3 regions of the Streptomyces sp. YIM S03343 genome follow, and region 2 is predicted to be linked to each of the others. Evidence: riboswitches for the same ligand, from Rfam matches in the RefSeq annotation. Region 2 holds a riboswitch; each other region holds the start of a gene.
The links. A riboswitch is a leader RNA that binds a small molecule or an ion and turns the genes downstream of it on or off. The one in region 2 is predicted to bind S-adenosylmethionine.

Region 1: another riboswitch for S-adenosylmethionine. It lies ahead of ACSYGN_RS02320 (putative leader peptide); the one in region 2 lies ahead of ACSYGN_RS30345 (aminotransferase class V-fold PLP-dependent enzyme).
Region 3: another riboswitch for S-adenosylmethionine. It lies ahead of ACSYGN_RS02375 (putative leader peptide); the one in region 2 lies ahead of ACSYGN_RS30345 (aminotransferase class V-fold PLP-dependent enzyme).

Annotation. Positions count from the first base shown of each region.
Region 1 covers NZ_JBPUKX010000001.1:507,342-514,793, reverse strand. Annotated here, with positions in the region: gene ACSYGN_RS02345 (acyl-CoA dehydrogenase family protein) at 1-88, opposite strand, end outside; gene ACSYGN_RS02340 (winged helix-turn-helix domain-containing protein) at 102-671, opposite strand; gene ssuE (NADPH-dependent FMN reductase) at 2,003-2,569, shown strand; gene ACSYGN_RS02330 (LLM class flavin-dependent oxidoreductase) at 2,630-3,784, shown strand; gene ACSYGN_RS02325 (glutathione S-transferase C-terminal domain-containing protein) at 3,872-4,654, opposite strand; gene ACSYGN_RS02320 (putative leader peptide) at 4,766-4,831, opposite strand; SAM riboswitch class IV at 4,868-5,013, opposite strand; gene ACSYGN_RS02315 (hypothetical protein) at 5,170-5,304, shown strand; gene ACSYGN_RS02310 (amino acid ABC transporter permease) at 5,470-6,474, shown strand; gene ACSYGN_RS02305 (amino acid ABC transporter ATP-binding protein) at 6,471-7,307, shown strand; gene ACSYGN_RS02300 (ABC transporter substrate-binding protein) at 7,357-7,452, shown strand, end outside.
Region 2 covers NZ_JBPUKX010000001.1:6,865,106-6,872,557, reverse strand. Annotated here, with positions in the region: gene ACSYGN_RS30365 (NYN domain-containing protein) at 1-620, opposite strand, end outside; gene ACSYGN_RS30360 (hypothetical protein) at 683-922, opposite strand; gene ACSYGN_RS30355 (rhomboid family intramembrane serine protease) at 1,113-1,886, shown strand; gene ACSYGN_RS30350 (Lrp/AsnC family transcriptional regulator) at 1,883-2,164, shown strand; gene ACSYGN_RS30345 (aminotransferase class V-fold PLP-dependent enzyme) at 2,257-3,666, opposite strand; SAM riboswitch class IV at 4,103-4,219, opposite strand; gene trpD (anthranilate phosphoribosyltransferase) at 4,330-5,394, opposite strand; gene qcrB (cytochrome bc1 complex cytochrome b subunit) at 5,555-7,216, opposite strand; gene qcrA (cytochrome bc1 complex Rieske iron-sulfur subunit) at 7,213-7,452, opposite strand, start outside.
Region 3 covers NZ_JBPUKX010000001.1:518,011-525,462, reverse strand. Annotated here, with positions in the region: gene ACSYGN_RS02420 (permease) at 1-671, opposite strand, end outside; gene ACSYGN_RS02415 (HoxN/HupN/NixA family nickel/cobalt transporter) at 917-1,141, opposite strand; gene ACSYGN_RS02410 (metal-sensitive transcriptional regulator) at 1,506-1,826, shown strand; gene ACSYGN_RS02405 (LLM class flavin-dependent oxidoreductase) at 2,091-2,720, opposite strand; gene ACSYGN_RS02400 (DUF1684 domain-containing protein) at 2,769-3,593, opposite strand; partial or broken gene ACSYGN_RS02395 (ATP-binding cassette domain-containing protein) at 3,590-3,976, opposite strand; gene ACSYGN_RS02390 (ABC transporter permease) at 4,040-4,354, opposite strand; gene ACSYGN_RS02385 (hypothetical protein) at 4,351-4,638, opposite strand; partial or broken gene ACSYGN_RS02380 (ABC transporter substrate-binding protein) at 4,583-5,074, opposite strand; gene ACSYGN_RS02375 (putative leader peptide) at 5,257-5,376, opposite strand; SAM riboswitch class IV at 5,406-5,515, opposite strand; partial or broken gene ACSYGN_RS02370 (ABC transporter permease) at 5,697-6,622, opposite strand; gene ACSYGN_RS02365 (ABC transporter ATP-binding protein) at 6,609-7,406, opposite strand; gene ACSYGN_RS02360 (aliphatic sulfonate ABC transporter substrate-binding protein) at 7,446-7,452, opposite strand, start outside.

The sequences.
Region 1 (7,452 bases), 6.4 Mb from region 2:
CCCGGGCCACACGCAGCCAGTACGCACTTCCGGGCCCGGTCCGGTCGGATTCCGGGGCGGGATCGGGCGGCGCGGTGGCAATGCCCATGGCGGTGGTCTCCTCAAGGTCGGCGGCAAGGCGCGGTGCCGGAGCTCTCTTGCTGGCCGGGCACGTACTTGTAGCCCACGCGCCGTACGGTGACAATCCGGTGCCGGTGAGTCTTGCCCAGCTTGCGGCGCAGCCGCGCGATGTGGACATCCACGGTGCGCCCGTCGCCGATGTGGTCGTAGCCCCAGATGCCGGCGATCAGCTGTTCTCGCGAGTGCACTTGATGGGGTTGGAGAACGAGATGGGCCAGGAGCCCGAACTCCAGGTAGGTGAGGTCGAGTTCGCGTCCGTCCAGTTCCGCGACATGGCGTGCGGGGTCGATGCGGATGACCCCGTCTGCCGTCTGTTGCGTGGGAGGCGAGTCCGTGTAGGCGACCGGTCGGATCTCCGGCCGTGTCACATCCTCGGCGAACAGTTCGGCGGGGTCGGTGCCCTCGGGGACGAGCACGAGGTAACCGACGAGGGGCGTGGAACCGTGCTCCTCGGAGCCGTTCTGCGCGGTGCCGTCCACGAGGCGGAGATGGCGCATGTCGGGGAGCGGTGAATCCGATGGAGTGGCCTGGGCCGGAAGTGCGCTGGTCATAGCGGTCGTCCTTCAGAGGTGTGTGGGCCACCAGGCGCAGTGGAAGGGGGCTCGCCTGATCGCCTGGGGTGAGAAGGAAGGAGCGGAGTGGCGCGCGCGACGTGTGAGCCGCATGCCCTACGCGCGGCAGCAGGCGGCGCTGACGACGTGACCAAAGTCGACATGCCGACGACGAACGAGTCGTTGCTGCATATGGAACATGTACGTCATCCTGCGCGGCCGCTGGGCGAGCCGTCAATGCTTCCCTAGTAAATCGATAGGAAAGATAGGGAAATTCCGCTGGGGTGGGCTCACCGGTCGCCGTCGACCGCCGGGCGGGCGTCGGGTGTGGTCCGTCGTGTCCAGCCGGACACGAAGCGAGGCCGGACGGCCGTCGAGTCTTTGCCGGGGGCGTGCGGCAGCGCGCGGGCGGAGCCACGCGCTCAGTGGCGCTCGACGTGGAACTGTCCCGCGCTGAGAAGGCGGCTCTCTTCCGGGTGGCGGCCCGGAGAAGGTGCCCGCTTGGATGAACGGCCACCGGCTGATCTTCGAAGTGTCGAAGCCTGAAGAGAGATCAGCACGATGACCGCACCTGACGGTCTGGCCCTGCGCGCTGACGGAAGACAACCTCGCCGACGCGAGTCCCGATGCGCTGCGCGCGATGGTCAAGACGCTCGCCGCGTCCCTCGACGCGGCCGGTGCGGCTGCCGCGTGCAGCGGAGCCGGTCCGGGCTCGACCGCGTGTATCCAACGCATGCATGTGTCAACCACGCGCAGGAACTGCTCAACGCCTGTCCACCAGCCGGGCCGTGGTTGACGAGCGGCACGATGTACTGCTCAATTAATCGTATGAATGCCGAGCGGCGCCTGGTCACCCGTGACCACATCGACTTCGGTCGGGTGTGGTCCGCCGCGTGTTGCGCCTGATGCGGCAACGCGCCCTCTGGTCGGCCCTTCCCTCCCTCGGTGACCCCGTTGGGGGCTGAGTTGCTCCCTTCGCGGCACCTTCGTATGCATGCGCTGAACACACGCTGAATCCGCGTACGGACGGTCGTGCGAGACCTGACATGCGCTGCCGCCGCCCCACCTTCGTCCGAGGCCATGCCCCGGCGTCATCACACCTGCTCACCACCTTGCTCTCTGCCTCTTGAAGTGCCGTCACACCCGGCCGCATCCGTGGACTGTTCCGCCGTGCCCGCATGCCGACCATGGCGCGGCCGCCTCCGAGGACTTGAGGAAAGGTCATCTCCCATGCCAGTAGCCGTCGCAGGGATACGGGGCCGCAGTATTGCCGTGGTACGCGGCCCCGCACCGCGATCTCACACCAACCTCACGCTCCCGAAGGGTCCGCCATGGCCACCGTCCTGTCCGTCTCCGGAAGTCCCTCCGCCACCTCTCGCACCGCCCGCCTGCTCCGCCACCTGGACCTGCGGCTCACGGCCCAGGGACACGAGGTGATCCCCCTGGACGTCCGCACCATCCCCGCCGATGCCCTGCTCGGCGCCGACTTCAGGCACCCGGCGATCGTCGAGGCGACCGAGTTGTTCGACCGCGCCGACGGGGTCGTCATAGGCACGCCCGTCTACAAGGCCGCCTACTCCGGGCTGCTGAAGTCCTTGCTGGACCTGCTGCCCCAGTACGCCCTGTCCGGCAAGACGGTCCTGCCGCTGGCGACCGGCGGGACCACGGCGCACGTCCTGGCGATCGACTACGCCCTGCGCCCGGTGCTCAGTTCCATGGGCGCCGCGCACATCGTCCAGGGCTGGTTCACGCTCGACAAGGACATCGCGGTGGGCGACGACGGCGCCCTGACCGTCGCCCAGGGCGCGGCCGAGGCCCTCGCTCAGGTCGTCGACCAGTTCTCCGACGCCCTCGGCAGTTGTACGGCCCTCCTGGCGGCCGCCAGGCGAGCGGCTTGACCGTCACGGCCGACGGCGAATGAGTGACCGACGACCACAAGGGAAAGGGCGTAAGCCTCCGTGAGCCTCACCTTCCACTGGTTCCTGCCCACCAACGGCGACAGCCGTCATGTCGTCGGCGGCGGCCATGGCACCGCGGTCACCGCCGCCGGCGGTGACCGGCCGCCGAGCATCGGCTACCTCACCCAGATCGCCCGCGCCGCCGAGGACCTCGGCTTCACCGGCGCGCTGACTCCCACCGGAGCCTGGTGCGAGGACGCCTGGCTGACCACCGCCATGGTCAGCCAGCACACCGAGCGACTGAAGTTCCTGGTCGCCTTCAGGCCCGGCTTCGTCTCGCCCACGCTCGCCGCGCAGATGTCGTCCACGTTCCAGCGGCAGACCGGCGGCCGACTGCTGCTCAACGTGGTCACGGGCGGGGAGAGCCAAGAGCAGCGCGCCTACGGGGACTTCCTCGACAAGGACGCCCGCTACGCCCGCACGGACGAGTTCCTGCAGGTCGTCCGCGTGCTGTGGGACGGTGGGACCGTGGATCTGGCGGGCGAACACCTCCGGATCGAGGACGCGCGGCTCGCCCGGGTGCCCGACCCGCTGCCGGAGATCTACTTCGCCGGCTCCTCGCCCGCCGCGGGCGAGGTGGCCGCCCGCCACGCGGACGTCTATCTCACCTGGGGCGAGCCGCCCGCGGCCGTCGCCGAGAAGATCGCCTGGATCCGGACCCTGGCGGAGAAGGAGGGGCGGAGCATCCGCTTCGGAATCCGCCTCCACGTCATCACACGCGACACCTCCGAGCAGGCGTGGGCCGAGGCACAGCGACTCCTCGACGGCTTCGACCCCGAGACCGTCGCCGCCGTACAGGCCGGTCTTGCTCGCAGCGAGTCCGAGGGGCAGAAGCGGATGCTCGCCCTGCACGGCGGCGGCCGCGACGACCTTGAGATCTACCCCAACCTGTGGGCCGGCATCGGTCTGGTGCGCGGCGGGGCCGGTACGGCACTGGTCGGCAGCCATACCGAGGTGGCCGAACGGATCGCCGAGTACCACCGGCTCGGCATCGACGAGTTCGTGCTCTCCGGATACCCGCACTTGGAGGAGGCGTACTGGTTCGGCGAGAACGTCCTGCCGCGCTTCGCCGCTCAGGGACTGTGGACCCGCGCCACTCGCGCGGACACACACGCCCGGCCTGCCGCCCGGAGCACAACTCCAGACAGGCCCTGAGGACATCGCCCTACGACGGTTCGCTGCAGAAATGGTCCTCCCGGGATCCGTCCCGACCGCTCGCGACGGGAACCTGAGCCCTGGGGCTCACGCCGCGTCTGACACCGCGTCCGCCCTGCCCCGGAAGGCGGGGTGGGCGCCGAGACGGCGTACGTAGTCCCGGAGCCGGGGGTGCGAGCTGAGGGTGCCGACCGGGCCGAGATGGACGAGCGCCACCCACAGGTCCACGTCCGCGGCCGTCAGATCCTCGCCCAGCACATAGGGCTGCCTGGCGAGTCGACGCTCCAACAGGTCCAGTGCCGCCGATCGCCTTGAGGCCTCGGCGGCCGGGGTGACGTCCAGCTCCAGCAGGTCACGGAGGGCGTCGATGTCCGCGGCGAGGGCCGACGGGCGCAGCGCGGAGGGGCAGGCCCCGTCGTGGCCGGACAGCAGGCCCGCAAGGTCGCGGAGGATGTCGGGGGTGTGGTTGCTGACGATGCGTCCGCTCCACCGGTCGCACAGCGCGGGTGCTGTCAGTGGTCCGTCGTAGTGATGGACCGTGGCCTCGTACGCACGGCGCAGTGCGGTGAAGGCGTCGGGCGTCTCGGCGGGGTGTGCCAGGAATGTGGTGGTGACCGAGTCCGTCAGGCCGAGCAGGTCGAGGGTGATTGAGATGCACAGCGAGTGCGGACAACTCGCCGACAGAAACAGCTCATAGCGGTGCGGTGCCGGGTAGAAGCCGCCGGCCGGACCGACGCCGATACGGCTGTGGAAGCGGTGGGGGAAGGCGGACGGTACGGCCGCTCCGGGGCGATGACCCGCAGCGAACGAACTCTGGTTACAGCCACTGGAGTTGTCCGTGCTGGAACTGCGTGAAGCTGTCTGGGGCATGACTCTCCCTTGGGGAACGAGGAAGCCACCGCCGCCTTGTGGGCACCAGCGGCCGAATGCCGGGCGACTGCGCTTGTCGCACCGGTCCGGATCGAACGGACCGGTGGCGGGTCAGTAAGCGCTGGAGACACGCAACAGATCGATGTGCAGGCGCCTCGTCAAGCCGTTCCAGGGCATTCCCACCGGTCCCACCTCCGGGGCTCGCGAGACGCGAGACCACGCTTGCCCCGCCGCGCCGGCGGGACCCGGTCGTCACCCGGGGCACCCCGTCGCGGTGGAAGGGTTGCCTGTCAGCGGGCCGGGGCCGATGACCACATGAGCGGGGTGAACCCGCGCCGTGGGCGCTGACAATCGTGACCGTCCACGTCAGTTTCGGCGCGCTCCGCGACGACGTCAAGAACGCCGAGTATGCGGTCTCACCTGGTGGTCACTCGCATTGACATTCCTTTCGGGACATGCCTAACTTGCGGCGCAGACCGAGATGCCCCAGGGCCGGAGAAGTGATGGTGACAGCGATGTACGCAGCTGACGGGACGGCCGCATGGCGCCGCCTCGGCCGCGTCCTGCTGTGCGCGGACCGCTCCGTCGACCTGCTGCGCGTCAACAGCGCGCTGTGTACGGCCGCTTGTCGCGCCCTCTGCCAAGGCTGACGGCTTTCTGAGTCTCTGACGACCACCGCTGTCGCGGTGTGCCCTCTCCCCGCCCGGCCCCCGTTCCGCGTGCACCCGTGCGTCGCCTCGTGCCGAGCCGCTCCCGCTCGGCGCGGTACTGCCGCATTCCGCGGTCCGGGGTCACCGAATCTGCTGGAGCCCACCATGAGTGAATCTCCGGGCATCGCTGTGTCCTCCGGATCAGCACCGCCCGCCGAGGCGATCCCCCGCCCCGACACCCCCGCCGAGCCGAAGCCCTCTGCGGCGCAGCGGGTCTTTCCGCTCCGGCGTCCCGGCCGCTGGATCATCACAGCCGTCGTGCTCGTGCTGGTCGCCCAGATCACCCACGGGCTGGTGACCAACCCGTTCTACCAGTGGGACCGCTTCCGCTACTGGTTCCTGCGCCCCACCATCCTCGACGGGCTCGTCATCACCCTCGAAGTGACCGCCTTCAGCGCGGTGTTGGGGCTGTTCGGCGGCATCCTGCTCGCGCTCGGGCGACTCTCCGGGAATCCGGTGCTGCGGGCCGTGACCTGGGTCTACACCTGGCTGTTCCGGTCCGTGCCGCTGATCGTCCTGCTGATCTTCCTCTACAACTTCAGTGCCCTGTACAAGACGGTGAGCCTCGGAGTGCCTTTCGGGCCCGCCTTCTTCACCTTCGACGAGTCGAAACTCGCCACCGACATGGCGGTCGCCGTCGTCGGCCTCAGCCTGAACGAGGCGGCGTACGCGTCCGAAGTGGTCCGCGGCGGCATCCTCTCCGTCGACCAGGGCCAGCACGAGGCCGCCGCGGCCCTAGGTCTGCCCAAGGCCTACCAGTTCACCCGGATCGTCTTCCCGCAGGCCCTCAGGTCCATCACCCCGAACTACGTCAACCAGCTGATCGGCCTGATCAAGGGCACATCGCTGGTGTTCTACGTGTCGCTGCTCGACCTGTTCGGCTCGGTGCAGACGATGGGCAGCACCTACCCCGGCGACATCGTGCCGCTGCTGCTGGTCGCCACCGTCTGGTACCTGATCCTCACCAGTGCCGTGTCCGTCGTCCAGTTCTACGTCGAGCGGTACTTCGCCCGGGGCGCCACCCGCACCCTGCCGCCGACCCCGTTGCAGAAACTCCGCGCCGGCCTCAGGGAGTTGCGGGAGCGGGCGCGCAGGGAGGCCGCCGTATGAGCACCGAGACCGCCGAGATCCTGACGACGGCGGCGCCCGCCGCCGTCGAGGTGCACGACGTGCACAAGTGGTACGGCGCCCACCGGGTTCTGGACGGCGTCGACCTGACCGTACGGCCCGGCGAGGTCACCGTCATCCTCGGCCCGTCCGGTTCCGGCAAGTCCACGCTGCTGCGGGTCATCAACCACCTGGAGAAGCCAGAGGTCGGCTACGTCAGCGTCAACGGCGAGCTGATCGGCGTGAAGCGCCAGGGCGACCGAAGGGAGACAGGGGTCCCCCCGGCCGAAGGCCGGGGGAGGCTGAAGGAGCTGAGCGAGCGTGCGATCCTGGCGCAGCGCAGCCGTATCGGCTTCGTCTTCCAGAACTTCAACCTCTTCCCGCATCTCACCGTGCTAGCCAACGTGGCCGCCGCCCCGGTCGCGACCGGGAAGCTCACCAAGCCCGAGGCTCAGGAACTGGCCCGGGAACTACTCGGCCGGGTGGGCCTGGCCGACAAGACCGGTGCATATCCACGGCAGTTGTCCGGCGGCCAGCAGCAGCGGGTGGCCATCGCGCGGGCCCTGGCCCTGCGGCCCGGCGTGATCCTCTTCGACGAACCCACCTCCGCCCTCGACCCCGAGCTCGTGGGCGAAGTCCTCGCTGTCATCAAGGACTTGGCGACGAGCGGCACGACCCTCGTCATCGTCACCCACGAGATCGGCTTCGCCCGAGAGGTCGCCGACCGGGTCGTGTTCATCGACGGCGGCCGGATCGTCGAGCAGGGCCCGCCGTCCGAAGTCCTCGACCACCCGAAACACGAACGGACCAGGGACTTCCTCAGCAAAGTCCTCTGACCGCCGCCTGCCCCACCTCATTGCTCACCGCTCACCATCAAGGACAGCCATGCGCACCCTCAGCTTTCGCAGCCGACTCCTCCGCGGTCTGACCGCAGGCACAGCCATCGCCACGCTCGCCGCCGGACTCGCCGCCTGCGGGGGC
Region 2 (7,452 bases):
GCCGCCTTGCGCAGCGCGGCCTCGCCGCGCTTGACGTCACTGAGCGCCGCGCGCAGCTTGCGGTGCAGCGCGTCGCCCTCCTTCTTGGCAGCGTCCAGCTCGGCGCGCAGCCGCTCCGTCTCCGACCGGGTCTGCTCCCGGGCCCGCTCCAGTTCCTCGCGCAGCCGCTCCAGTTCGGCCCGGCTCTCCTCATCGGCCCGCTCGGCGTCGGCCCGCTGGGCCTCCTCACCGGCCGCGGTCACCAGCTTCACCCAGTCGGCCGGACGCAGCACATAGGCCGCCGCGGCCACATCGAGCGGATCGGCGGCCGGAGGCGGCGCGCCGGAGTCCAGGGCGCCGCACAGCTCCGGCTGGGCCTCCCTGAGCTTCTCGCCGATGCGCTGGCGGAACAGCGGGTCGGTCTCCAGCGCCGCCGCCATCGCGTTGCCCGCGAACTTCGCCCGGCGGTTCGGGGCGAACCGGGCGTACTGCCGCAGCTGCGCGGGCAGCTCGGCCACCGTCAGCCCGCCGAAGCCGTCCGAGACGATCTGCACCACCCTGTGGCGCACTCCGTCGGGCAGCGGACGGTCGAGCGCCTCCGCGGCGCCGTCGTCCGGCTCCGCACTCGGTGTCTCCACCATCCGTCACCACCCATGACTCTGACGTACCCCCTGCGAGGGGCCGTCCGCGGGGGCCGCTCCTGTCAGGAGCCGGCGCCCGGCCTGTCCACCAGTTCCACCTGATCCACGGCGTTGCACCAACGGCACCGCACCGACTCGATGGTCTCACTGACCACCTCGCGCTCCTCGACCTTGGGCTCACCGGCCAGGTCGAGGTGCACGTACTCGACCACCTTGGAGGATCGAGTCACGTCGAAACGGGTGAGATTGCCGCACAGTGTGCAGCGCCACCGCGTCGTGGCGGTCGGCAGGGGAACCGTCATCAGGGCTGTTCGCCTTCCTTCTCCAGGTCCGGGGACCGTCTCGGTGTCCAGTGACCAGTGTCTGTTTACGGCCGGTTGCCCAGCGCGTGTGGCTCGTAACCCTACGGCCTGGCAGGTACCCGCCGCCCATCCGTCCATGGCGGCGAGGCGGCCCGTGTCACTGCGTCCCGTTACGTCATGCTCTGTGTCCATGATCGGCAACTGGAGCAACCCGGCCGGCAGGGCGCTCAGGGCGCTGCACCGCACCCCGGCACCGATGACGCACGGGCTGATCGCCGTGTGCGTCCTGGTCTTCCTGACCGGCCCGGCCTCCGGCCTGAACCCGGCCTACGGCTCCGGAACGGCGCTGCTCACCGCCCGGCGCACCTATTTCCGGCGCTGGGGCGTGATCCCGGCGGACCTCTTCGCCAGCACGGCCCGCGAGGCCCTCACCCCGGTCACCGCGCTCTTCGTGCACGGCAGCTGGGTGCATCTGCTGGGCAACATGCTCTTCCTCTACGTCTTCGGCGCGATGACCGAGGCACGGATGGGCCGGGTGCGGTTCGCGCTGTTCTACGTCGGCTGCGGCTGCCTCGCCATACTGGGCTACGCCGCCGCGAACTCCGCCTCCGGGCAGTCCCTGGTCGGCGCGTCCGGGGCGATCTCGGCGGTGCTCGGCGCGTTCCTGTACCTGTTTCCCGGGGCACGGGTGACCAGTGTCTTCCCCTTTCTCCTCTTCCTTCCGCTGCGGCTGCCCGCCTGGGTCGTGCTGCCCTTCTGGGCGGCTCTCCAGTGGCTGGCGGCCCAGCGTGCGCCCCAGGGGCCCGGCGTCGCCTACCTCGCCCATCTGGTGGGCTTCTCGCTGGGCTTCTGCTACGCCTGGGTGCGGTTCGGGCGTACGACTAGAGTGAAGGCCGCGTCAGCTCCAGCTCCAGCTCCAGCTCCAGCTCCAGCTCCAGCTCCCGAGGGAGAGAACCAGCCGTGATCACCGCGATCGTCCTCATCAAGACCAGCGTGGACCGGATTCCCGAGATCGCGGAATCGATCGCCGCGTTGGACTCCGTCAGTGAGGTGTTCTCCGTGACGGGGACATATGACTTGATCGCGATGGTTCGGGTGCGGGAGCACGAGGAGCTGGCGTCGGTCATCCCGGGGCGGATCAGCAAGATTCCCGGGGTGGAGGCGACGGATACCCACGTGGCGTTCCGGACGTACTCCCAGCATGACCTGGAGGCTGCGTTCTCCATCGGGCTGGACAACTGAGGGGCCTCAGGAGGCGGGGGCGCGGGTGCGGTCGCGAGTGCGGGTGCGCTGTGGCTTGTCGCGCAGTTCCCCGCGCCCCTAAGGAGTCAGCCTCACCCTTGGTTTGACGTGACCGTCTCTCCCTTTACGGGGACGCAGCGGCCGTCCTTTGTTTCGTAGGTCCACTTGGCGCCGGTCGTCACCAGTTCCTTCACTGCCGTGAGGAAGCGGGTGACGTGTTCGTCGGGGGTGCCTGCGCCGAAGCTGATGCGGATGGCGTTCAGGGGGCTTTCCGTGGCGCCGCATTCGTCGGCGGGGTCGGGGGCCGTGCCCAGGAGGGTGCGGAGCAGGGGGTGGGCGCAGAAGAGGCCGTCGCGGACGCCGATGCCGTACTCCGCGGAGAGGGCCGCCGCGAAGTGGGAGCTGTTCCAGCCGTCGACCACGAAGGACACCACACCGACCCGCGGGGCGTCGTCGCCGAACAGGGACAGCACCGTGACCTGGGGAATCTCGGCGAGGCCCGCGCGGACCCGGGTGACCAGCCGCTGCTCCCGGGCGACCAGCGAGCCGAAGCCCGCCTCGGTGAGCGCCGTACAGGCGGAGGCGATGGAGTAGGCGCCGATGACGTTCGGTGAACCGGCCTCGTGTCGGGCGGCGCTGTCGTGCCATTCCACGACGACCTTGCCGTCGGCACCACGGGTGACCCGGCGGCTGGCGCCGCCCCCGGCGAGGTAGGGGTCGGCGGCCTTCAGCCAGTCGGCGCGGCCCGCCAGCACCCCGGAGCCGAACGGGGCGTAGAGCTTGTGGCCGGAGAAGGCGACCCAGTCGACGTCGAGATCACGCACCGACACGGGGTGGTGCGGGGCGAGCTGGGCGGCGTCCAGGACGATCCGGGCGCCGTGCGCATGGGCGGCGGCGGCCAGCTCGCGCACCGGCCACAGCTCACCGGTGACGTTCGAGGCGCCGGTGACACAGACCAGGGCCGGGCCGTGGGGATCGCGGCCGGCGAGGGCGCGCTGAAGGTTCTCGACGGCCTCGCCGGGGCTGCGCGGGGCGTCGAGGACGGTGAGGCGGGCGTTCTGCCAGGGCAGCAGGGCGGCGTGGTGCTCGGTCTCGAAGACGTAGACCTGGCAGTCCGCGGGGAGCGCGGCGGCGAGCAGGTTGAGGGAGTCGGTGGTGGACCGGGTGAAGATCAGCTGGTCGTCGGGGCGGCAGTCGAGGAACCCGGTGACGGTGCGGCGGGCGTTCTCGAACAGCTCGGTGGAGAGCTGGGAGAGGTGTCCGGCGCCGCGGTGGACACTGCCGTAGTACGGCGCGTAGGCGGCCACGTCGTCCCAGACCCGCTGGAGGGCGGGGGCGCTGGCCGCGTAGTCGAGGGCGGCGTAGGTGACGGAGCCGCCGGTGACGAGCGGCACGGTGACGTCGCGCCCCAGCACGGGGAGCGGGGTACAGGGGGGCTGATCGGCGGCGGCGCTGGGGGCGGTGGTGGCGGGGGCGGTGGTGGCGACAGTGGCGGCGGACATGGCTCAACTCCCGTGAGACAGGCGGGCATCACCACGCGAGCGCAGGCGGCCGACGTCGGACGGCGCGCGGGAAACGGCGACCGCGGGACCGGCACGGACGGCTCGGGCGGGGTGATGTCGAAGGGCGAAAGGGCGAAAGGGCGATACGGGACGCGGAGACCGGGCTCCGCTGTCCGTGTGCCTGTCGTCGGATCTCCCGCCGCCCGCCGAGAGGTCGGGCTGTACGGGTGTCCCCAATCCCCCGGACGGACTGAGCCGGAAGAAGAGGTGACGACAAGGCCTGGGGCCTGTGCACCCGATGGTTGTCGCGGAGAGGGCGGTCACCGCCAATATCCACGACCTGATCGGCCGGACAGGCCTAGCGCATTCGCTTGCTCACAGAAGGCTCCCTCGTGACCAGGACCCCTGGTGCCTCACTCAGGGACTGAGTGCGAGGGGTCCGCGCTTGCCGAGGGCTTCGCTGCCGACGGCCTGGTCTTCACCCGGGGCACCCCGCCACGGACGGAGGGTTGCCGGACAGCCGGCCGGGGCCTGATGGCTGTCGCTCATGACCTGGCCGTCATCCTGCCACATGATCGGCGACGCACAAGGGCGCAGTCCGTATGCCGGACTGCGCCCCCTGTGACCTCGTTCGACTCGTACGACTCGTACGACTCGCGCGCCTCAGGCGTGACTGGCTGCCACCCAGCGTTCCAGGGTGCGCCGTGCCGCGCCCGAGTCGATGGACTCGGCGGCCTTCGCCATCCCGGCCGCCAGCTGCTCGGCGAGCGGCGCGTCCGTGGGGTCGAGGGCCGCGAGGGCGGCGGCCGAGTTGAGCAGCACCGCGTCCCGTACGGGGCCCTGTTCGCCGTTCAGCAGACGGCGTGCGACATCGGCGTTGTACGACGGGTCGCCGCCGCGCAGCGCCTCCACCGGTACCCGCTCGATGCCGACGTCACGCGGGTCGAAGGTCTGCTCGGCGACCTTGCCGTCGCGGACGGTCCACACGTGCGAGGTGGAGGTCGTGGTCAGCTCGTCGAGGCCGTCGTCGCCGCGGAACACCAGGGAGGAGTTGCCGCGGTCGGCGAGGACGCCCGCGATGATCGGCGCCATGCGCGGATCGGCGACGCCGATCGCCTGGGCCTTCACCTTGGCCGGGTTGGTCAGCGGGCCGAGTGCGTTGAACACCGTACGGATGCCCAACTGGCCGCGGGCCGCGGCGACATGACGCAGCGCCGGATGGAACTTCACGGCGAAGCAGAAGGTGATGCCGGCTTCCTCGGCGACCTCGGCGACCCGCTGCGGGGTGAGATCGAGGTTGACGCCGAGCTTCTCCAGGACGTCGGAGGAGCCGGAGGCGGAGGAGGCGGCCCGGTTGCCGTGCTTGACGACCTTGGCGCCGGTGCCCGCGACGACGAGCGCCGACATGGTGGAGATGTTGACCGTCTTCGCGCCGTCGCCGCCCGTGCCGACGATGTCGACCGTACGGCCGGACACCTCGATGACGTTGGCGTGCTCGTACATCGCCCGGACCACGCCGGTGATCTCCTCGACGGTCTCGCCCTTGGCCCGCAGGGCCACCACGAATCCGGCGATCTGCGCGTCGGTCGCCTCGCCCCGCATGATCCGGTCCATCGCCCAGGCGGTCGCGTCGGCGCTCTGGTCACGGCCGTCCAGCAGGGCGTTCAGTACCTGGGGCCAGGAACGGCCCGCCGCGGTGTCGCCTCCAGCGGGGGTCACAGCGCTCATCAGCCGCTCCTGGGTGTGTCATCGACAGCGTGTGACCCCACCCTATCCACCTGCGGGGACGGCCGAGGGCCCCGTCCGGACAGCGGATGCTGTCGGCGGACGGGGCCCTCGGCCGTGGCGTGGCGAAACGCAGCGATCAAGCGATCAAGCGATCCGGCGATCAGTGGTGGCCGTGGCCGCTCGTGATCTCCTTGTACTCCTCGACGGTCGGCTTCGGGATCTGGTTGTACTCGCCGTAGTACGCCTTGCTGAGCTTGGCGCGCAGCTTCACCGAGCCCTTCACCTTGCGTACGACGCCGTTCTCGTCGACCGTCGGGCCGACCTGGGCGGGCACGTACTGGTCGTGCGCGGTGAGGGTGTGCAACTGCTCCTGGCTGAGCGGCTCGTGGACCTCGATGAACTCGCCGTGCGGCAGGCGCTTGATGATGCCGGTCTCCCGGCCGTGCAGCACCTTGTCGCGGTCACGGCGCTGGAGGCCGAGGCAGATCCGCTTGGTGACGAGGAACATGAGCACCGGTCCGACGAAGACGAAGATCCGGACGAACCAGGTCACCGCGTTGATCGACAGGTTGAGGTGGGTGGCCCACAGGTCGTTGCCGCCGCCGATCAGCAGGGTGAAGTACACCGTCAGCCAGGCGACACCGAACGCGGTGCGCGTCGGGGCGTTGCGCGGGCGGTCCAGGATGTGGTGCTCGCGCTTGTCGCCGGTGATCCAGGACTCGATGAACGGGTAGACCGCGATCGCGACCAGGACCAGCGGGAAGATCATCAGAGGGATGAACACGCCCAGGACGAGCGTGTGGCCCCAGAAGTTGACCTCCCAGCCCGGCATGAAGCGGATCAGACCCTCGGAGAAGCCCATGTACCAGTCGGGCTGGGCGCCGGTGGAGACCTGGTCCGGGCGGTAGGGGCCCATGGCCCAGATCGGGTTGATCTGCGCGACCGCGGCGATGGCCGCGATGACACCGAAGACCAGGAAGAAGAAGCCTCCGGCCTTGGCCATGTAGACGGGCAGCAGCGGCATGCCGACGACGTTCTTGTTCGTCTTCCCGGGGCCCGCGAACTGCGTGTGCTTGTGGTAGAAGACCAGGATCAGATGGCCGACCACCAGGCCGAGCATGATGCCCGGCAGCAGCAGGATGTGGACCGAGTAGAAGCGGGCCACGAAGTCGCCGCCCGGGAACTCGCCGCCGAAGAGGAAGAACGAGAGGTACGTGCCGACGATCGGCGTGGACAGGACGGCGCCCTCCATGAACCGGACGCCGGTGCCGGACAGCAGGTCGTCGGGGAGCGAGTAGCCGGTGAAGCCGGTGAACATGCCCGTGACGAGCAGCAGGAAGCCGAACAGCCAGTTGACCTCACGCGGCTTGCGGAACGCGCCGGTGAAGAAGACACGCATCATGTGCACGAACATGCCTGCGATGAAGATCAGCGCGGCCCAGTGGTGGATCTGCCGGATGAGCAGACCACCGCGCACGTCGAAGGAGATGTGCAGGGTCGAGTTGAACGCCTCGGACATCAGCTGGCCCTGGAGCGGGACATAGCTGCCGTGGTACACGACCTCGTTCATCGAGGGGTGGAAGAACAGCGTCAGATACACACCCGTGAGGATGAGGATGATGAAGCTGTAGAGGCAGACCTCGCCCAGCATGAACGACCAGTGGTCGGGGAAGATCTTGCGCATGTTGGCCTTGGCCAGGGAGTAGATCCCCAGTCGGCCGTCGGCCCAGTCGGCCACCCGCTCCCCCGCGGGCGCCGTGTCGCGCGAGCGGCCCTCCGCGTTGTCGCCGGCCGTGTTCGTGTTGGTCGGTGCAGTACTCATCCGCGCTCCCAGAAGGCAGGACCGACGGGCTCCTCGAAGTCGCCGAGCGCCTGGAGAAAGCCCTCACTGTCCACGCCGATGCGCAGCTGCGGCAGGGCGTGGCCGGCGGGGCCGAAGATCACTCGGGCGCCGTCGGAGAGGTCGAAGGTGGACTGGTGGCACGGGCACAGCGCGTGGTGGGTCTGCTGCTCGTACAGCGAGATCGGGCAGCCGACATGGGTGCAGATCTTCGAGTA
Region 3 (7,452 bases), 6.3 Mb from region 2:
TGCTGGAAGGCGTGGCGAAACTCCGTCCAGCGGCTGTGTCCGTGCTGGTGTCCTTCGTGGCGTACGGTGGGCCGCAACCACTCTTCCCGGCCCAGCCAGAGCCACAGCCAGCCCATCACGGCCGCGGTGGCGAGCGAGGCGAGCAGGCGGGCCAGCACCATGGCCGGACTGTTGGGGAAGGCGATGGCCGTGGTGGTCAGCACGACTGGGTTGATGGCGGGTGCCGAGAGCAGGAACGCGAAGGCGGCGGCCGGGGTGACTCCCCGGCCGATGAGGCTGTTCGCGACCGGTACGGAAGCGCACTCGCAGCCGGGCAGAACGACTCCGGCGATCCCGGCGGCCGGGACGGCGAGCGCGGGCCGCTTCGGCAGCATCCGCTGGAACACCCGCGCCGGCACGAACGCGTTGATCGCCCCGGACACAGCCGTACCGAGCAGCAGGAAGGGCGTCGCCTGCACCGTGATGGCGAGGCACACGGTCCGCCATGCCTGGAACGCCGGCGCGTCCCCCCACAGGCCCATGACGACGACTGCCGTACCGGGGAGGACGGCTGCTCCGAGCAGCAGCAAAGGCCAGTATCGGGGCCAGCCGCGTCCGGGGGCGGCGTCGGTGGCCGTGACGGCCGCTGTGGCCGCGTATGACCCCGCGGCCCGTTCGTGTGTCTTTTGCACGCCGACTCCGAATGTCCGATGGCCGAACAGAAGATAGCGGGCGTCGAGCCGGTTCTGCGAATCAGCTTAGGAGTTGTACGCGTCCGTCGACGTTCGACGGCGGAAGGACACTGAGCCGACCCGGTTGTCCGCGGTTCGCGGCGCGAGCGCCCTCTTCTCCTCGATGCAGCCGTGGCACCAGATCAGCAGCGCGGCCGCCCAGATGACGGCGAAGGAGTACGACGACGTAGCCGACGAGAGAACAATCAGACGGACAGCGGCCGCTGGCCGGCGGAGACCAGCTTGCGAGTCGCGTTGTCGACGACGGCGATGTGGTCGACGTCGAAGACGTGCCGCATGCCGGGGACGTACGTGGTGCCGCCGAGGCCGGCACCGAGGCGCCCTGGCTGCCCCTCTCGACGAAGTGCTACGTACCGGCTGTGCGCCCGAGCCGACAGCGTCCCGCACGCCCGACATGCGGCCCCTTCCACGGCCGTCCGGTCCCGCACTCCCGCACCACCAACTCGCCCTCGGAAACAACATTTTCGATCACGACACCCCGACCTGGTGGACCCACAGGTCCTGGAGGAGCGCTTCAGCAACGGCCGTTCATGATCGCGGATTTGTGACCCTCCGTGGCCTGGCGCTGAGGGCCGCACATGCGGTCAGACCGAGGGGCCGCATGGCGCGTCCATTCCGCCACCGTCCTGTGGCCCGCGGAGTCGCGCCCAGGGGCCTGTCGGCCCCGCGGACGGTACAGCAAGCCCCTACGCGGTAGGGGTATCCCGGGCCAGGATTGAATGTGCACTCTTGTGCAGGCGTGCACGCGGAGTGGCAGAGAGGAGGCGTACGGAGATGGCCACAGCCCTCGGGCGTGTTTCGCCGGTGGTCCAATCGCCCGGCTACCACGACCAGAAGGCCGATCATCTGTCCCGGCTGCGCAAGATCGAGGGCCAGGTGCGCGGTGTGACGCGGATGGTCGACGAAGAGCGGCACTGCATCGATGTCGTCACCCAGATAAGTGCCGTCACCCGTGCACTCCAGGAGGTCGCCCTGGGTCTGCTCGACGAGCACGCAAAGCACTGCGTCCTGGACGCGGCCCGCTCCGACCCGGCCGAGGCTGAGACGAAGCTGGGCGAACTCGCCCTCGCCATGCGCCGGTTGACACGCATGTGATCGAGTACAACTGAGCTGGCCTCGATGCGATGCGGTAACTGCGGTGCTCCTGCGCGGGTCTCGCTGACGTGTTCGGGGCAGGTCTTGATTCGGCAGGGAGGGTTGCGGGGACCGTTGCCGCTTGCGCAGATGGCGCGGATGCCGTCGGCGAGCGGCTCACGGGTGTGGATCTCCAGCCGGACGCACGGCTGCTGCGGATCGGCGTTCATCGGCCCGCCCGGTGGAGCAGCGCGGTGTCGGGCCGCCAGCCCAGCTCGGGCGCGATCAGGTGCCGTAGGTCGTGACGACGTTGCCGCTGAGCAGGTTCAGGCCGTGCTCGGCGGCCCACCGGACCGAGCGCAGACTGCTACCGCCGTACCAGATGCGGTCCACCAGGCCGGGGTTGTGCGGTTGCAGCCGCGGCCGCCGGGTGTTGCCCGGCGACTGGATCACCGCGTCCGGGCCGCCGAGGTAGTCGCCGCGCAGGCTGTCGATGACGCGGACGATCCTGCCGTAGGACAGGTCGAAGCTGCGCCAGTCCCCGTCGTACACCAGGTCGCCGAGGAGTTCGGCATGCGGCATGCCGGTGCTGAAGCCGGCCTGGAGCCGGCCGCGGGACAGCACGTCGGCCAGCGCCAGGTCCTTGGCGAGCCGGAACGGGCTCTCGTACCCGATCGGGATGACTGCGGTCCCCAGCTCGACCCGTTCGGTGCGCTGGCCGGCCGCTGCGAGGAAGACCGCGGCCGAGCCGACACCGTGCTCGAGATGACGTTGCCGGATCCAGGCGCCGTCGAAGCCCAGCCGTTCGCCGTACTCGAACAGCTGCAGCGTCTCCTCCAGGCCGGTGTACGGGTCGTCGTCGGCGAAGTTGCCCGGCGTGAGAAAGGCCAGCGAGCTGATTGCAGGGATGCTCATGCGGTGTTCGTCCCTCTTGGTCGGGGTCCTCTCGGTGGCGCCGGGTACTCAGGAGCCGCCTCGCTCGCGGGGGATCTTCTCCCCGGCCTCGATCGCCACGGGCAGCCGGTTCTCGGCCGGCGGCAGCGGGCAGGTGGCCAGGTCGGTGTAGGCGCACGGCAGGTTCGTCGCCCGGTTGAAGTCCAGGACGACCGTGCCGTCGGCTGCGGGCGGGCCGAGAGCGAGGGCCCGGTTGGCCCCGTAGGTGGTGACCCCTGAGGTCGCGTCGGTGAACAGCACCAGCAGACTGCCCTGGCTGTGTCCGGGGAACGCGGTCAACGCCAGAGGCCGTCCGTCCAGCTCGAACTCCACCCGGCCCGGCGCGTCGTACACGTGCTCCAGGCCCTCGACCGCCGCGCCCACGGTCGTCGGTCGTGGCTCGTCGAATGCCGTGTAGCGGCCGGTCACCGCCCAGCGGGGATGCGGGGCGTAGGCGGGAGTGCCGGTGAAGGCGGTGCGCAGCGGGGTGTCCGGGTGCCGGGGACGGACGATGTCGTGTCCGCCGCGCTTGGCCACCTCGATCACGGCGTCGCCCCAGACCGCGTCGACTTTGCCGCGCTCCGGGAGCACCCCGAAGCGGTGCTCGCCACGGACGGGGGTTCCGTCCACGACCAGTTCCTCATCCTCGTCGAGGACCACGACGACCCCGTCGGCGCCGGTCGACCAGGCACCCGGAGCGTCCGGGAAGCGCTGTGGCTCGTCACCGAGCCAGTGCAGGCCGGTGACGGCGAGGAACCCGTGCGGGTCGGCGAGTCGTGCCTCCTGCCGGGTGTGCCATTCCTCCCAGTCGCGGGTGAACGCGGACAGGTCTGCCATGGTGCCCTGAACGGTCATGCGTGCTCCTTCGCTTCCAGCGGTTCGTATGCGGCCGTGGAGTGACGGCCGCCGGGGATCGCCGCGAGCAGTTCACGGGTGTACTCGTGGCGGGGGCGGGTGAAGAGCTCGTCGGTGGTACCCGTCTCGACGATGCGGCCGGCCCGCATGACGGCGACCTCGTGCGCGATCTGGCGTACGACGGCGAGGTCGTGCCAGATGAACAGGTACGCCACCTCGGTGTCGGCCAGCAGGTCGAGGACCTGGGCCTGGACGGAGACATCGAGCGCGGACACCGGCTCGTCGCAGACCACCAGGTCGGGGAAGAGCGCCAGGGCGCGGGCGATCGCGACGCGCTGCCGCTGGCCGCCGGACAGTTCCGCCGGGCGGCGCTCCAGCGTCGACGTGATGCGGTTGGTGGCCAGCACGGTCGTGGCGATCGCCAGGCCGGGCAATGCGGCGAGCCATCAGGCGTTGCCCAGGTAGTTGCGGCCGTCGGAGATCAACGTGCCCCATTCCGGCGCGGGGGGTGGCGCCCCGTAGCCGAGGAAACTCAGTGACGACACGGCCAGGACGGAGGTGCCGAAGTCGAGGGTGGCCAGGACGATCACCGGGCCGGCCGCGTTGGGCAGTACGTGCCGGCCGAGGACCGAGTACCAGTGGGCCCTGCACGAGCGGGACGCCTCGACGAACACCGCCTGTCGCACCCGCAGCACCTCCGCGCGCGTCACCCGGGCGAAGGCTGCGACGCCAGCGGCCCCGACCGCGACGGCGACCTTCACTGTTCCGTAGCCCAGCGCCGTGACCAGCGCCAGGGACGGAACAGCGCCGGGATCGACAGCAGTACGTCGACGAAGCGCATCAGCACGTCGTCCACCCAACGGCCGACGAAACCGTCGGCCAGGCCGAGCAGACCGCCGACCACGAAGGCGACCGCCACTGCGATGAGCGTGGCCTTCAACGACAGCTGCGCACCGTGCACCACCCGGGAGAACAGGTCGCGTCCCAGCTCGTCGGTACCGAACCCGCACCGTGAGCGGATCGACCACCGTGGTGCTCTCCACACCGCTGAGATACCCCTGAGCCAGCGTCCCCAGGGCGCCGAGCCTCGGCACCGCGTCGAAGTTGTCCTTGACCGCCTGCGCGGTCAGCGGCGTCCCGTCGCTGAAGGTGACACCGGATCTTAGGTGGAAGGTGAAGGTCGTCGTGTCCGTGCTGATGTCCCAGCTCTTCGCCAGCCACGGCACGATCTTGCCGGTCTTGGGGTCCTGGTCGGTCAGGGAGTCGACCACCTGGCGCAGCGAGTAGACGGTGTCGTTGCTGGCGACCTGCTGCGGATCCACGCAGCCGGCGTTGGAACCCACCGCGAAGGTCAGCGTGCCGCCGGACCTGGCCTGGCTGCTGCCACTGCCGGACGAGCATGCGGTCAGCAGCATACTGGTTGTCAGGAGTGCGGTCAGGGCCGCCCATCGGGCAGGGCGGGAATCCGGATGCGATATCACGGAATGAGTTCTCCTACTCGAACGCCGTCATTGCACTTGCCGCGAGGACAATGGAGATGCGTGGATGGCGTTGCTCCCGAGGAAGAGCGACACGGCTAAAGCGGAGTAAGGGGAAAAGATCAGGAGTTTGCGCGGGCGTCAAAACCAGCGGTGTACGTCCTCGGACGGCCGACGGGACGAAGTCAGTCCTGACACAGGCAGCTGGTGGTGCGCTGCAGGTCGATGTGGCGTCGGCGGGAGAATCGGGAGAGAACCGCCGCAGCGATGGAGGGACTTGAGATGCTGCTGTGCCGCACGCTCATTCCTCCATGTTCCAGGCCCCTGCCGCAGGGCCACGCGCTTGCCGGGTCGGCGACCCGGCCGGGCTTTCACCTGGAGCACCCCACCGCGTCGGAGGGTTGCCGGTCAGCAAGCCAGGGCTTGATGCTGACACTCAATGCCAGTTGAAACTTTACCGATCGCCGCCGTAGCTCGTCAATGTCGAGAGGTGAGTCGGAAAACTCACGGCGGCGCGTCGAGTGTGGCGGATCGAGGCTCCGATGTAGATCCAGGTGCTGGGGAATGTCCTGATGATCCACCGCGCCGCGGCTGTTTCGGAGTCACGAGAACGCTGTCCGTTCGTTCAGCGGCTGACGAGCAGGCCCCGGCTGCGCAGTACCCACCGTCCAGCGGGCTGAAGATCAGCAGGTCGATGGCGATACCGACGAGCAGGATCAAGAAGATGGCCAGGAACACCTGCGGCATGCTCGAGTTGTTCCGCCCGTTCTCCAGCAACTGGCCGAGTCCGACGCCCAGATCGGGCGAGGACGCGATGATCTCGGCGGCCATGAGCGAGCGCCACGAGAACGCCCAGCCCTGCTTCAGCCCTGCCAGATATCCGGGCAGCGCCCCCGGCATCACGATGTGCCAGGCCCCGCGCAGCCCGGTCGCGCCCAGCGTCCGTCCGGCGCGCAGGAACAGCGGCGGGATCTGGTCGACGCCCGCGACGAGGCCGTTGGCGATGGACGGGACCGCACCGAGCAGGATCACGGCGTACATCATTGAGTCGTTCAGGCCCAGCCAGATCACGGCGGGCGGCACCCAGGCCACCGACGGCAGCGACTGCAGACCGGACAGGACCGGGCCGATGGCCGCTCGCACGAACCTCACCCGGGCGACCAGCAGGCCCAGCGGCGTCCCGATGACGAGCGCCAGCAGGAAGCCGAGCAGACCGCGCGAGACGCTCGTCCAGATGTAGCCGACCAGCGTGCCCTGCAGCCAGGCGTCACGTAGCTCGCCCCACACGTCGGACGGCGAGGGCAGCTTGTAGTCGGGAGCGACCTTTGCCCACACCAGCAACTGCCAGACCACCAGCACCAGTACGACGGCGGTGACGGGCGGCAGCACCTTGCGTATCAGCGTCTCGCGCAGCGGTGTACGACCGGCCTGCACCGAGTCCAGCGCGTCGAGCCCGGCCTCCAGACCCGTCAGATCGTGCGGATCCCGGGGCTCCCCGGCTCCGGGAGAGCCGTCCTTCTCGATGTCGGCACCGGTGTCAGTGCTGGCCATGGCGGCGGATCTCCCCACGCAGTTCTTCGGTGATCTCGACGGACAGCTCGGCGACCGCGCTGTCCTCGATGCGGCGCGGCTGCGGAATGCCGACCGTCCACTCCCGGGCGATGCGCCCCGGCCGCGAGGAAAGCAGCACTACGCGCTCTGCCAGCCGCACGGCTTCCCGCACGTTGTGCGTCACGAACAGCACCGACAGACCTGTTTCGCGCCAGATGCGGGTCAGCTCGTCGTGCAGTACGTCACGGGTGATCGCGTCAAGGGCGGCGAACGGCTCGTCCATCAGCAGCAGTCGGCTGTCCTGGGCCAGCGCACGGGCCAGCGCGACGCGCTGTCGCATACCTCCGGACAGTTCGTGCACCCGCTTGCGGTAAGCGCCGTGCAGCCGTACGAGGTCCAGCAGCCGTTCCGCCTCCTGCCGGCGCTCCGGCTTGGCGACCCCGCGCAGCTTCAGCGCGAGTTCTATGTTCTTGCCCGCGGTCAGCCACGGGAACAGCGCGTGTTCCTGGAACATCAGGGCGGGCCGGCCGTCCGTGCTGATGGAGCCGGCGGACGGCCGGTCCAGTCCCGCGACCAGGTTGAGCAGAGTGGACTTGCCGCAGCCGGAGGCCCCCAGGAGGGTGACGAACTCGCCCGGTGCGACATCGAGCGTGATGTCGTCCAGGACGAGCTGCTGTCCACCGGGCGTGCCCGGGGCGGGGAAGGACTTCGAGACGTGCTCGATACGGGCGGCGTGCGTCACCGACGTGGCGTCCTCGGCAGCCTTGGCAATCGTGGTGGCCATGGTCGTCACCTCCTGGGTACTCATCGGGTCCGGTCGGCGTTACTGG